4 regions of the Sutcliffiella sp. NPDC057660 genome follow, and region 1 is predicted to be linked to each of the others. Evidence: riboswitches for the same ligand, from Rfam matches in the RefSeq annotation. Region 1 holds a riboswitch; each other region holds the start of a gene.
What was found. A riboswitch is a leader RNA that binds a small molecule or an ion and turns the genes downstream of it on or off. The one in region 1 is predicted to bind cobalamin.
Positions count from the first base shown of each region.

Region 2: another riboswitch for cobalamin. It lies ahead of ACFVAD_RS09970 (DUF4430 domain-containing protein); the one in region 1 lies ahead of ACFVAD_RS04060 (acyl-CoA thioesterase).
Region 3: another riboswitch for cobalamin. It lies ahead of ACFVAD_RS05305 (ribonucleoside-diphosphate reductase subunit alpha); the one in region 1 lies ahead of ACFVAD_RS04060 (acyl-CoA thioesterase).
Region 4: another riboswitch for cobalamin. It lies ahead of ACFVAD_RS11615 (ABC transporter substrate-binding protein); the one in region 1 lies ahead of ACFVAD_RS04060 (acyl-CoA thioesterase).

Region 1 covers NZ_JBHVHV010000003.1:165,679-168,829, forward strand. The annotation lists gene ACFVAD_RS04055 (alpha/beta fold hydrolase) at 48-836, opposite strand; cobalamin riboswitch at 1,102-1,278, shown strand; gene ACFVAD_RS04060 (acyl-CoA thioesterase) at 1,592-2,062, shown strand; gene ACFVAD_RS04065 (YwaF family protein) at 2,129-2,854, shown strand.
Region 2 covers NZ_JBHVHV010000007.1:204,513-207,663, forward strand. The annotation lists gene ACFVAD_RS09955 (hypothetical protein) at 1-170, opposite strand, end outside; gene sigX (RNA polymerase sigma factor SigX) at 160-696, opposite strand; gene ACFVAD_RS09965 (ECF transporter S component) at 1,040-1,540, opposite strand; gene ACFVAD_RS09970 (DUF4430 domain-containing protein) at 1,545-1,961, opposite strand; cobalamin riboswitch at 2,169-2,370, opposite strand; gene ACFVAD_RS09975 (ATP-binding protein) at 2,461-3,151, opposite strand, start outside.
Region 3 covers NZ_JBHVHV010000004.1:130,112-133,262, forward strand. The annotation lists gene ACFVAD_RS05300 (STAS domain-containing protein) at 1-592, shown strand, start outside; cobalamin riboswitch at 714-908, shown strand; gene ACFVAD_RS05305 (ribonucleoside-diphosphate reductase subunit alpha) at 1,264-3,151, shown strand, end outside.
Region 4 covers NZ_JBHVHV010000009.1:40,761-43,911, reverse strand. The annotation lists gene ACFVAD_RS11625 (cobyric acid synthase) at 1-552, shown strand, start outside; gene cobT (nicotinate-nucleotide--dimethylbenzimidazole phosphoribosyltransferase) at 536-1,588, shown strand; cobalamin riboswitch at 1,652-1,857, shown strand; gene ACFVAD_RS11615 (ABC transporter substrate-binding protein) at 2,021-3,013, shown strand; gene ACFVAD_RS11610 (FecCD family ABC transporter permease) at 2,979-3,151, shown strand, end outside.

The DNA of each region.
Region 1 (3,151 bases):
GAGCCTATGAAAAAGAAGCTGAACACCAAGTTCAGCTTCATCACCATCTATGCAGTAATCTGCACCTTGTTTGCACTCTTCATAAAGGAAACAGCAAGATCATTGAATTTTTCACTTTCTTCAATATTGCAAACATGACCGCAATTTTCGATGATTTCCATTGTAGCGTTTTCTTCGTTGGCTGCATATTTCTTTGTGCTTTCCAGGAACATGTGGTCTTCAGAACCCGATATATACAGCTTCGGGATTTTGTTTTCAGTCTCAGCCAATCTATCGTAGGTGGTGTACCCGTTCAGTCCGGATAATACCCACCCCAGATAAGCTTCTTTGGAGAGTTTATAAGCTTCCTTGATGAAAGCTTTCCGGGAATCTGAGTGATTGCTTTTTGGTAACAGTACTCTCGCAAAAATTCTATAAGGAACCATATGAGGGAGCATTTTTCTCAGTGGATAAAAGACGGAAAGTCGGCAAAGGAACTCCCCCCATTTTTTTAACTTTGGCGTAGCGCCTCCTAAAATCATCGACTTGATTGAAGAGGGTGAGCGCAGCGCAATTTCCTGCATAATAATGGTGCCAAGTGAAATGCCAACAAAATGGGCGGATTTTATTTTTAAGATATTCAGAATTTCAAGGGTTTTATCGGAAGAATACTCAAATAGATCCACACCTTTTGGATATGGAGATTTTCCATGTCCCGGTAAATCTAGTAAAAGTACATTATATTCGGAACGGAAGGGCTTCAATTGCTTGTAGAAAATGGAGTAGTTTCCTCCAAATCCATGGAAGAGCACAATCCATTCTTTTGATGTAGGGTGAATGAGTGTTTTATAGAACATAGGTTTCCTCACTTATGTTGCATATTTATATTTAGGAATACATACCCGGTTAATGGGGTAGAAAAACTTGCAAGTTTAAGTATACACACTAATACAGCCTTTTCTCAACCTTCTTTTTCTTACTATTTTGTGACAATGGAACCATGTATGGGGTATCGCACTATTCTTTGAGGCACTTCCCTTCAAAATACGCGTCGAAAATCTACAGAATATTCATTTACTAGAAGATATTGTTTAATGGTAGAATATAGTGGCAATATCAATTTAATCATCCAATCAATTAGATGTGCACGCACTTAATAGGGAATCTGGTGAAAGTCCAGAACTGTACCCGCAACTGTAAAGCTGACGAAATAGAGAACCCACTATTACTTTTGAGTATGGGAAGGGCTAGATTAGGGAGAAGCTAAGTCAGGAGACCTGTCTGATTGATGAAGTACTATCTTCTTCGGGAGGTGAGAGATAGAACGAGGGATCGAAATGAAGGCTTTTTTATCAAGGCTTCTTTCTGCATCCGTCTTTCACTCATCCTTTTGCAGGGTGAGTTTTTTTAATTGGCACTTTTAAACACCGCTGTTGATTTCCGCACTAGGCTGCGCTTTCCGCGGGGCGGTGCTGGCGCCTCCTCGGGCTTCGCCCTGTGGGGTCTCCAGCCTACCGCTGCCTCCCGCAGGAGTCTTCGCCTATTGCTCCAATCAACAGCTAGATACACCAAACATCTCTTGTTTTTTACTAATGAGGAGGATTATTAACTTATGAATACCAACAATTCCGTTTCATCCGATCAATCAAGGACCATACAGACAAGGTTGGTTCTGCCGCCGGATACGAATCATATGGGTACCATTTTTGGAGGAGTGATTCTATCCTACATAGATGAAATTGCCGCAATTACTGCTATGAAGCATTCCAGGAACGTAGTTGTGACTGCTAGCATCGACCAAGTGACTTTTCTTTCACCTGCGAAGGTCGGGGATATTCTGACTCTCGAGGCGATAGTGGCCTCCACAGGGAGGACATCCATGGAGATTTTTGTAAAAGTGGAAAATGAAAATTATGAAACAGGTGAAAAAACGACAACCACCACATCTTTTTTGACGATGGTGGCAAAAGGAAAAGATGGAAGGCCAACTCCGGTTCCAGGAGTAATTCCTGTGACAGATGCAGAAAAAATGCTTTTCAACAGTGCTTCAGAGCGCAAAAAGAAACGTCTGGAAAAAAGATAGCAGGAATTTAGCGTGGTTTAGTAGAGATATGGAAGAAGAAATGAACATGAAAGGCGGTGGTGAGAAGTGGTCGATTCATATACTGACCCGAATGCTCTAATGGAAGGGACACTACTCTTGTCATCGTCCCATATATTAGCGCTGGTTATCGCATTGTCGCTCATTTTACTGTTGTACTTTCTACGCAATGGAAAATACACCAATGTGTATGCTAGGTGGGTCATTTTTGGATGCCTTCTATTGTCAGAGGCATGGCTGAACTATTGGTATATTACGACCGATATGTGGAATACAAGCTACACCCTCCCTTTTCAGCTATGCTCCATCAGCTTGTATCTGTGCATGTGGATGCTTTTTACCAGGCAAACCTGGACATTTGAAGTGGTATATTTCCTGGGACTTGGTGGTGCGCTACAGGCATTGCTTACGCCAGAGCTTTTTTATGATTTTCCCCACTTTCGTTTTCTGCATTTCTTTGCGGCACATATTGCCATCATCCTGTCGGTTTTTTATATGCTATGGGTGGAAAAGAAGTCTGTTACAATAAAATCCATGTGGAAAGCGTTTGGCGCGCTACAGCTTATTGCCATCCTGGTATTCTTTATTAATAAGCAAACTGGAGGAAACTATATGTTTCTGGCCAGGAAACCTTCAAATGCCAGCATCATCGATTTGCTCGGACCATATCCATGGTACATCCTTTCGCTGGAATTGGTGGTTATCGTCATGTTTCTCATTCTTTACGCCCCACTACTGATTCTGAAAAAGAAAGCTTCACAAACTATAGACTAGGAAAAAGCATAATAAAGAGGCTGGGACAAAAGTGTTTTAGCCTAAGTAAAAACCGAACTAATTTGAGTTTTCGTTCAAATTAGTTCGGTTTTTTAAAAGTATTAAAATATGCATTTAGGTTTTAGATTACTCTAGCGGTTGATTGGAGTGCAAGACGAAGACTCCTTGAAAATGCGAGCATTTTCTGCGTGCGATGCATGGCTTACGAAGCCTTCCTTGTCCTGCGGGAGCAGTGGCCAATGTGAGACCCCGCAGGCGAAGCCGAGGAGGCTCACGGGTCACCCGCTGAAAGCGAAG
Region 2 (3,151 bases), on a different contig from region 1:
GCAGCGGCTAATGCAAGCGCAGGCATCACGTTAAAGGAGCGTGTTTTTTTATTTAGGCCAACATGTACTTCACGATATATTTGTTTTGGGTCACGGTCATCTTTCACTCTCGGCATTTGCCGCAAAAGCTTTTCCAGTTGTTCTTCCTCCATATGCTGTTTATGACGCATTACTGTTCCCCCCTTTCTCTTGGAGTTCTTCCATATGAGCCTTCAGGACCTTTAAAGCCCTATGTTGAGTCGTTTTCACCTTACTTTCCGTCCACCCCAATATTTGGGCTGTTTCTTGGATCGATAAGGCTTGTATGTACCGCAGGACGAGGACAAGACGATGATCCACCTTACATTTATCCAGACACCGGTACATTTGTTGAACCTGTTCATTTTGTAAAGCTATCTCTTCAGGCAGTGGTGCATGATCTTTTACCTGTTGTGTGCTCCAGTCAAAAGTTTCAAGTAGTTTACTTTTCCAACCCTTCTGCTTTCGGAAAGAATCAATCGCAACATGCTTGGCGATCGAAAAAAGCCAAGTCTTCTCGCTGCTCTTTCCTTCAAACCGATCGTAAGAACGCAAAACCTTTATATAAACTTCTTGAACGAGGTCCTCGGCATGCTCTTTGTTTTTTACCATATAAAATAAAAACTGAAAGACATCATGGTGATATTTTTCATAGAGCTCTTGAAAAACCGTATTCATCCTTTCCCTCCGTTCATTAGATTAGTCGTATACTATATTAAAAAAGTTACATTACAAATATATGACAAAAGTTACAGTTTGGCTATATTCTTTTAGGAATTTTCAGGAAAATATTCATAGTATTTTTGAAGGTAATCTTTTTTATATTTAATAGGAAAATCAGTCCATATTGTTTTATTATAATGGAGGGTCAGTCAACTTTGTAGGGGTCTTTGAGCACCTTTTTTGTTTGGTTTTGTGGAATTCTGGGACAGGTCAGTTCAGAAGAAGTGGACGGAAATGGAACAAGATGGTTCGCCTTACCTCCAAAAAAAAGAAGCCCTTTTCAAGGCTCCCCTTCTGTTCATTGAAGCATATACGCCGCCCGTTCCTTCAGCAGCTTCGATAACACTGGAAATAGTATAATGAAAAATACAACATTCCCAATCGCATGGTTCACATCGAATGGAATTCCTGCCAAATAGTAAGGCCAAAACAGCTTGCCAACTACCAAACGTTCAAGTGACATGACAAAACCATACAAAAGTCCGCAAACGCCTGCATAGATTGCCAAAATGACGACAGGTGTCTTATGGAACCATTTGCCGATCATTCCGCTCATCAACCCGATAATCGACCATGCAATGATCTGGGTGACCGTCCATGTGCCGCTTCCGAGCACCATATTGGAGGCAATCGTACTGCCGCAAGCCAGAATCAATCCTGTCACCGGCCCCATCCAAAATGAACAGATGATGATGATTGCTGTAACAGGCTGAACATTAGGAATGGAGGCGAAAGCAATCCGCCCCACTACGCATAAAGCGATGAGCACCCCTAATAAAGCAAGCTTTTTAGTAGGCATAAAACTATTCCCACTTTGCATAGTCGAAGTGTACAACATCATCTGCCTTGAGCACGTATTCTTTTGCACCGACCATGATTTCTTCCTCATTCACCTTATATGTCCAGAAATAGGAGTTGGCTGTATCCGACTCTACCCCATCAATCCCAACGATAAATTCCTTGGTATCGTCCAGGGTCAATTCGAAGTTACGTTCCATGACTTCCATCAATGATTCGCCTTCTTCAAATTCCAGAGTTTTCTCACTGATTACATCTTCTCCATCCTTTGTCAGCTTGATGGTCGTTTCGAGCTGGTCCTGCTGCTTCTCCTCTACCGGCGCTTCTGTTGAGGAGTTGGAGTTCGTATTATTTCCCCCTGATGCGCATCCTGTCAGTGCCAATATAAATGCTGCTAATAGTGTCAGTAAGAATTTCTTCATGTGTCATTTCCCCTTATGTATGTAGTAGGTAAAACTGCAAGATGGTTTGTTCATCCCCCCGCTGGAAAAATAAGTCCCCTCTTGTTGTTAACTCACTTCTGAAGCAAACAAAAAAACCTCATCCAATATGAAGGATGAGGTGTAAACGGCATAAAAAGCACGTATAAATAAACGCCGTCTCTCTCACTCAACCCCCGAAGCATTGAAACTAAGTTTAGACAATTGGCAGGTCTACTGACTCATGCTTCACCCTACTTTGAGCCTTCCCATATGGCAGCCTGATTTCTCAAGCCGGATCATACAGTGGTTATCTCATTTCGTCCACATTTACAGTTGCGGGGACAGTTTTGGTCTTTCACCAAATTCCCTTTTAAGTCACCGAGGTGACACCACATCTTCAAAACTATTCAATTAACTAGCTTTCATATTACACAATATGTCCCTTGCTGACAAGAAAATGTTTCATACTAAACAAGATTATTCGCTAATGTTAAACATATTACCTCATTGTTCGTGGAATAAACAGGGAAAATGTCGTTCCTTCATTCCATTTCGAATGAACGGAGATCTGGCCATTATGTGCTTCGACAATATTCTTTACAATGGCAAGGCCGAGACCTGTCCCTGCTCGTCCTCTTGTACGAGCTTTGTCCGCTTTATAGAACCGTTCAAACACAAACGGCAGATCCTCTTCAGGAATACCGTGGCCGGAGTCTTTTACATCCATTTTCAAACCTAGATCCGACAAATTGACTAAGATCGTAATTTTTCCGCCCTTTTCCGTATGACGGATCGCATTGTCAACGAGATTGGTCAAAACCTGTTCCATTCTATCTACATCAAATGCGATTTTGCCTTGTCCAGTCATCTCGTAACTTAGACTGATGTTCTTTTCCTTTGACAGCACCTGAAACTTGCGAATTATTTTTTCCACAAACACTGCAACATTAGCTTCTTCATAGTTCAGTAAAATATGGCCTGCTTCCATTCTCGCAAGGTCTAGAAGATCGTTAACGAGTCTCCCCATGCGCAACGACTCATCATAGATGACAGATGCAAGCTCTTTTTTCTCCTCATCCGTTCCTGCAATATCATCGACGATTGCTTCACTGTATCCCTGCAGCATGGAAATCGGTGTACGCAGTTCATGTGATACATTCGCGATAAAATCCTTGCGGAGCTTATCGAGC
Region 3 (3,151 bases), on a different contig from region 1:
GTCTGTTCAGGCTGGCGGCTCCTTGGAGAATGCATTATCCAATATGACGCTGTATAAGCGGGCACTATGGACCTTCATTCAGGAGGAAGGTGCCAAAGAAGGCATTCACCTCAATCAACTTACTGAAATTTTCATCCACATTGATGAGATTTTCAATATCATCGTCTATGGTTTCAGCCATGCATTCACTGTTGCAACCGAACAGAAGATACAGGATACCCGGACCAGTTTCATCAGACTTTCCATCCCGATCGTGCCACTTTTTGAAGGTCTTGCGGTTCTGCCTTTAGTTGGGGAAATAGATGAGCTAAGAGCAAGCATCTTGATTGAAGAGACTTTGCAGAAAAGCAAGAACTTGTCCATCAATAAGTTGATTATTGACTTTTCAGGCGTATATAATTTGGATCAGACGGTAGTGCACACATTAGATCTGCTTATCCGTTCCCTGAAATTAATCGGGATTACACCGATCATTACCGGGTTACGACCGGAACTCAGCCTGCAATTCATCTCCACTGGGGTGAGTTTGACAGATATCCAGATTACAGGTTCCATCGAACAGATTCTCCAGGATTTCCAATTGAACAAATAGGAGCCGCGGTTGTTGCAGCTCTTTTTTTATTTTTTGATTGTAATATACTTAAAGATGGATTATGATAGATTTATCAAAAAACACAAAATACAGTTATTTGAATATGCAAAACAACTACATATAGTATTAATGCGAAAAAGGTGTCTTTAACGAGACTTAATAGGGAATCCGGTGAAAATCCGGGACTGTCCCCGCAACTGTAAGTGCAGACGAATTGAATCACCACTGTATAAGTAGGCTTAACGGCTCTTATATGGGAAGGGTCAATGTAGGAAGAAGCACAAGTCAGGAGACCTGCCTTTTCGATCTAGTTTCTTATTCTTCGGGAGTTGAGATGATGAAACGGTGCTAGAAGCTTGCATGAATCAATACCCCTTCCCTATTGAGTTGGAGGTATTTTCCATGTCGTATTCTAATATCGTTTGATCCACTCAGGCCCTGGGTGGATTTTTTTTATTAGGCTCTTTTCGTAAAGTGTATTGCTTATGTCCGTAAAAAATCGGCATTTGGATTTTTTACAGCATATTTCCCTGTATTATTCAAAAGAAAATAATACTACATGGGAAAAGAGCACGAAAGCAAGTAATGTTACGTGTTTGCGTGGGATACGTCAAAAGCAACAATGCATGCGAAAACAGCCTTTTATTATTGCGAAACGGAGTGAACGGCTTATGATTACTTCAACTTTAAATAATACGAACAAGACATTGGACAGCAAGGATTGGATCCTTGGTATATTGGACGAGTTCCCCCACCTGGAAACAGAATCCTTCAATGAAAAAGCAGCTAAGCTGGTTGGAAACCAAAATACGGAAATCTATAAGCATCTAACCTTGGAGGCGATTGGCTACATTTCGGAGAGTGAGCCGGATTGGACCTTTGTCGCGGAACGGATCCTTTTGAAACAATTATACGAGGAAGCATGCAAGACACGAGGCACTGATACCCCCTATGATAATTTCCATTACCTGTTGCATTCCTTGGTGGAAGTGGGCATTTTTGATCGGGCACTTTTGGAATCATATAGCACAGAAGAAATAAAGGAATTGGAAAAGTCCATCGATCCCGAAAAGGACAAGCTTTTTACATACATCGGGCTCAAGACGCTTGCAGACCGTTATCTGTCCCGTGGCTACAACAAGGCTCTGTGGGAGCTTCCGCAGGAAAGATTCATGATTATTGCCATGACCTTGATGGCCAAGGAAGAAAACAATCGTCTTGCCCTGGTAAAAGAGGCATACTGGGCACTAAGCAACCTGTATATGACAGTCGCGACACCCACCTTCTCCAATGCCGGGAAAAGCTATGGCCAGCTATCGAGCTGTTTCATTGATACTGTGGATGATAGTTTACAAGGAATCTATGACAGTAACACAGATATTGCCAATCTATCAAAGTCAGGTGGCGGAATCGGCGTGTATTTAGGAAAAATCCGCAGTCGAGGAAGTGATATCCGAGGCTTTAAGGGTGTATCGAGTGGGGTCATTCCCTGGATGAAGCAGTTGAACAATACCGCTGTAAGTGTAGATCAACTTGGACAGCGCAAAGGGGCCATCTCTGTATATTTGGATGTCTGGCATAAGGATATATTCCCTTTTCTCGACAGCAAGCTAAATAATGGCGATGAGCGGGTGCGTACCCATGATCTATTCACAGGTGTATGCCTTCCCGATGTATTTATGGAACAAGTGGAAAGCCGTGGCGACTGGTACCTGTTCGACCCACATGAAGTAAGAAATGTGATGGGCTATTCGCTCGAGGATTATTTTGATGAACAAAAAGGCGAGGGCAGCTTCCGTGATAAGTATTGGGAGTGTGTGCACCATCCTTCCCTGCATCATGATAAGGTGCCTGCCATCGATGTCATGAAAAGCATCATGCGGGGCCAGCTTGAAACAGGAAGTCCGTTTATGTTCTATCGTGACGAGGTCAATCGTACGAACCCCAACCATCACCTTGGGATGATCTATTGCACCAACCTTTGTACAGAAATCACCCAGAACCAAAGTGCCACCACCACGAACCAGCAATTTGTAAAGGACGGGGCGATAGTGACGGTGAAGACACCAGGGGACTTTGTTGTATGCAACCTCTCCTCCATCAATCTTGCGCGGGCAATCCCTGCAAAAGTCCTAAAAAGATTAGTAGCAATTCAGGTCCGGATGCTCGACAATGTCATTGATCTTAACAACATTCCGGTCCTTCAAGCAAAGCTGACCAATGAGAAATACCGTGCGATCGGATTGGGAACATTCGGATGGCATCATCTTCTTGCCTTGGAGGGAATCAAATGGGAAAGTGAAGATGCGGTACAATTTGCAGACTCACTCTATAGAGAAATCGCCTTTTATACGATTGGGGCAAGTGCAGCCTTAGCAAAGGAAAAAGGGGCATACCCAGCATTTGAAGGCTCCGATTGGCATACGGGAGAGTATTTCAGTAAAAGAGGTTACCAAACAGATGACCTTTTTGATTGGGGAGCCTTACAGGATCAAATAGCCTTAGACGGCATCCGAAACGGCTATCTCATGGCAGTGGCCCCAAATGCGACCACCTCTA
Region 4 (3,151 bases), on a different contig from region 1:
TTATCGGAAAAAAAGACGATGATAGTTGGCATTTGTGGCGGCTTTCAAATGCTGGGGAAAGAAATCGAGGATGTATTGGGAGTTGAATCTCCTATTAAGCAGGCTCCGGGATTAGGGTTTATTCCCATGAATACCACTATCACGGTCAATAAAACAACCATCCGCTCCGAAGGGGTCATCACAATTCAAGATAATACATTTCCTGTTTCCGGCTATGAAATACATATGGGAGAATCGCATTTTGAATCAGGGTGTGATCATTTAATCGAACTGGACGACAGGGTAGAGGGAGTATGGAGTGAGGATCGGCTGATCATGGGGACTTATTTTCACGGGATTTTTCATAACGACGAGTTCAGGGAGTTCCTCCTAAATGAATTAAGGGTTAAAAAAGGATTGGATCCAATAATCGAAAGGGTCTCTTTTGCCAAAAAAAGAGAAGAATCCTTTGACCGGTTGGCGGATGTTGTGAGGGAACACATTCAATTGGATGCAATCTATCAAAAAATGAAGGAATTTCAGAAAGGTGCCTGCCATGTTAAAGATATGTGAGAAAATACAACCAGTTGACAAAAATATTGGGAATGAGGTGCGTGCTTATTTAGACACCTTAACAAAACCTATCGGAAGCTTAGGAATGGTGGAGGAATTGGCAATTCAGCTCGGGGAGATCACTTCCAGCCGTTTTCCGACGGTTTCTCCTCCTGGTGTGATCGTATTTGCTGCGGACCATGGGGTGGCAGGAGAGGGAGTTTCTGCTTATCCACAAGAAGTTACTGTCCAGATGGTACATAATTTCCTGAATGGCGGAGCTGCGATTAATGTGCTGGCAAAACAGATTGAAGCCAAGCTTGATATTGTCGATATTGGTGTAGCAGGTGAGATCGCAAGGGAAGGGCTCATCTCAAGAAAAGTCCGTTATGGTACAGGGAACTTTTTAAAGGAAGATGCCATGAGTCCGGATGAAGCGCTGGAAGCCATCCAAGTGGGTATGGACGTCGCAAATGATATGATTCAACGGGGAGCAAAGTGTCTATTGCTAGGGGAAATGGGAATAGGCAATACAACAAGCAGCAGTGCTATCCTATCTGTGCTTCTCGGGGAAAATAATCTGGAGAGAATAGTAGGTACAGGTACTGGAATATCCGTGCAGCAGATCAAGCATAAGCAGCAGGTGATCAAACAAGCCATTGAAAATCGCCATCCTGATCCAGGAGATCCATTGGATATATTGTCGAAGCTTGGTGGACTCGAAATAGCAGGAATGATAGGAGCAATTTTTGCTGCAGCCGAAAAGAGAATTCCAATTTTAATAGATGGATTTATTAGTACAGTATCGGCGGTATTAGCGGTAGAAATGTGCCAGCATATCAGAGGATATTTGATAATCGGCCATCAATCAAAGGAAATTGGGCATAGGCGTGCCTTGGAGCTGCTGAAAAAGAGGCCACTGCTTGATTTGGAATTGAGACTTGGGGAGGGATCGGGTGCTGCCCTCGCGTATCCTATCGTGGAGGCTTCAGCCAGGATCCTGAAGAACATGGCCACTTTTTCCGCTGCAGGAGTATCGGAATCGACCATCTCCTGAAGCGGAAAAATTAAATTTACAAGAGTATGAAGTTAAACTATAATGACTTTTAGAATAAAAAAACGAATATTAAGACAAATAGGTTCCTTAAATGTTCATGACAATGAAATTTAAGGTGAAAAGGGAAGTTGGTGCAAGTCCAACACGGTCCCGCCACTGTAAGCGCTGAGGAAAGCTAACGTATCTCCACTTTGCATGATGATGCATGGGAAGGAGTAGCCGACTGATGAAGTGCAAGTCAGGAGACCTGCCTATGTTGTTTTTAAACACCTTCGAGGAAAGGGATGTTTAAAGTGCGTGGTTATTCAGAGACCATTCCTATTTTGCCAGTCTCATTGACAGGGAATATAGGTGCATTTTTACGTTCAACGCTTTCCTTTTGGATAGCGTTTTTTTATTTGCCAAAAAAGCAGAAAAAGGGGAAGAAAAAACATGAAGCAATTATGGAAAAAGTGGAGCATTATTACGCTAATAATGACAATGGCAATTTTAGCGGGATGTGGAGTGAATGGGACTGATACGAACAAGCAGTCAAGTGGCGAAGTAAATGAATCTGCTGCGAATGAAGTGCAAGGAACGGAAGGGAAGCAATTTCCTGTCACCATCAAAGATGAAACCGGCGAGGAAATTGTCATCGAAGCGGAACCGGAATCTATTATTTCCCTACAGGCCAGCAGTACTGAAATCTCTTATGCATTAGGATTAGGCGATAAAATGGTGGGGGTTTCCGACTATTGCAACTATCCACAAGAAGCACTGGAAATAGAGAAAGTTGGGGCGCAGGACATGAATGTCGAGCGTATCCTTACACTACTACCGGATATTGCCCTTGTGACGGACTATCATTTGGAAACGCATGCTGAAATATTGTCCCAGTTTGAAGAAGCTGGTATTACGGTCATTGTTATTGGCAGTGAGACTTCTTTTGATGATGTCTACGAAACAATCGATCTGATCGGTACTGCTACAGGTAAGAAGGCTGAGGCCAAAGAGCTGGTTTCCGATATGAAAGAACGTCTTGAAACGGTGAAGGAAAAGGCAAAATCTGTAACGGATAAAAAGAAAGTGTGGGTCGAGGTATCACCGGCTCCGGATATTTTCACAACAGGCCAAGGAACGTTTATGCATGAAATGCTGGAATCCATCCAAGCAGAAAATGCAGCAGGCGACCAAGAAGGCTGGGTCAAGATGACCGAAGAAGAAATCGTTCAATTAAATCCTGATGTGATTGTCACCACGTACGGATACTATGTGGAAAGTCCAAAGGAAACGGTGATGGCACGTAATGGCTGGGCCGAGGTTCCTGCAATAAAATCTGGAGAAGTACATGATGTGGATAGCGATATGGTAACGAGACCTGGTCCTCGTTTAATTGAAGGGGTGGAAACACTTGCAAAAATCGTTTATCCGGAAATATTTAACTAATAAGCTCGTTTGGCTCTATATAGGATGTGGAGGGTTTGTACTTGGTGCAGCCCTCCTTGGTCTATTAAGCAGTAGTGTAACCATTCCGATCACTACCGTCCTCCATATTGTCCTGGAAAATGGTTTTGGGCTGCGGTG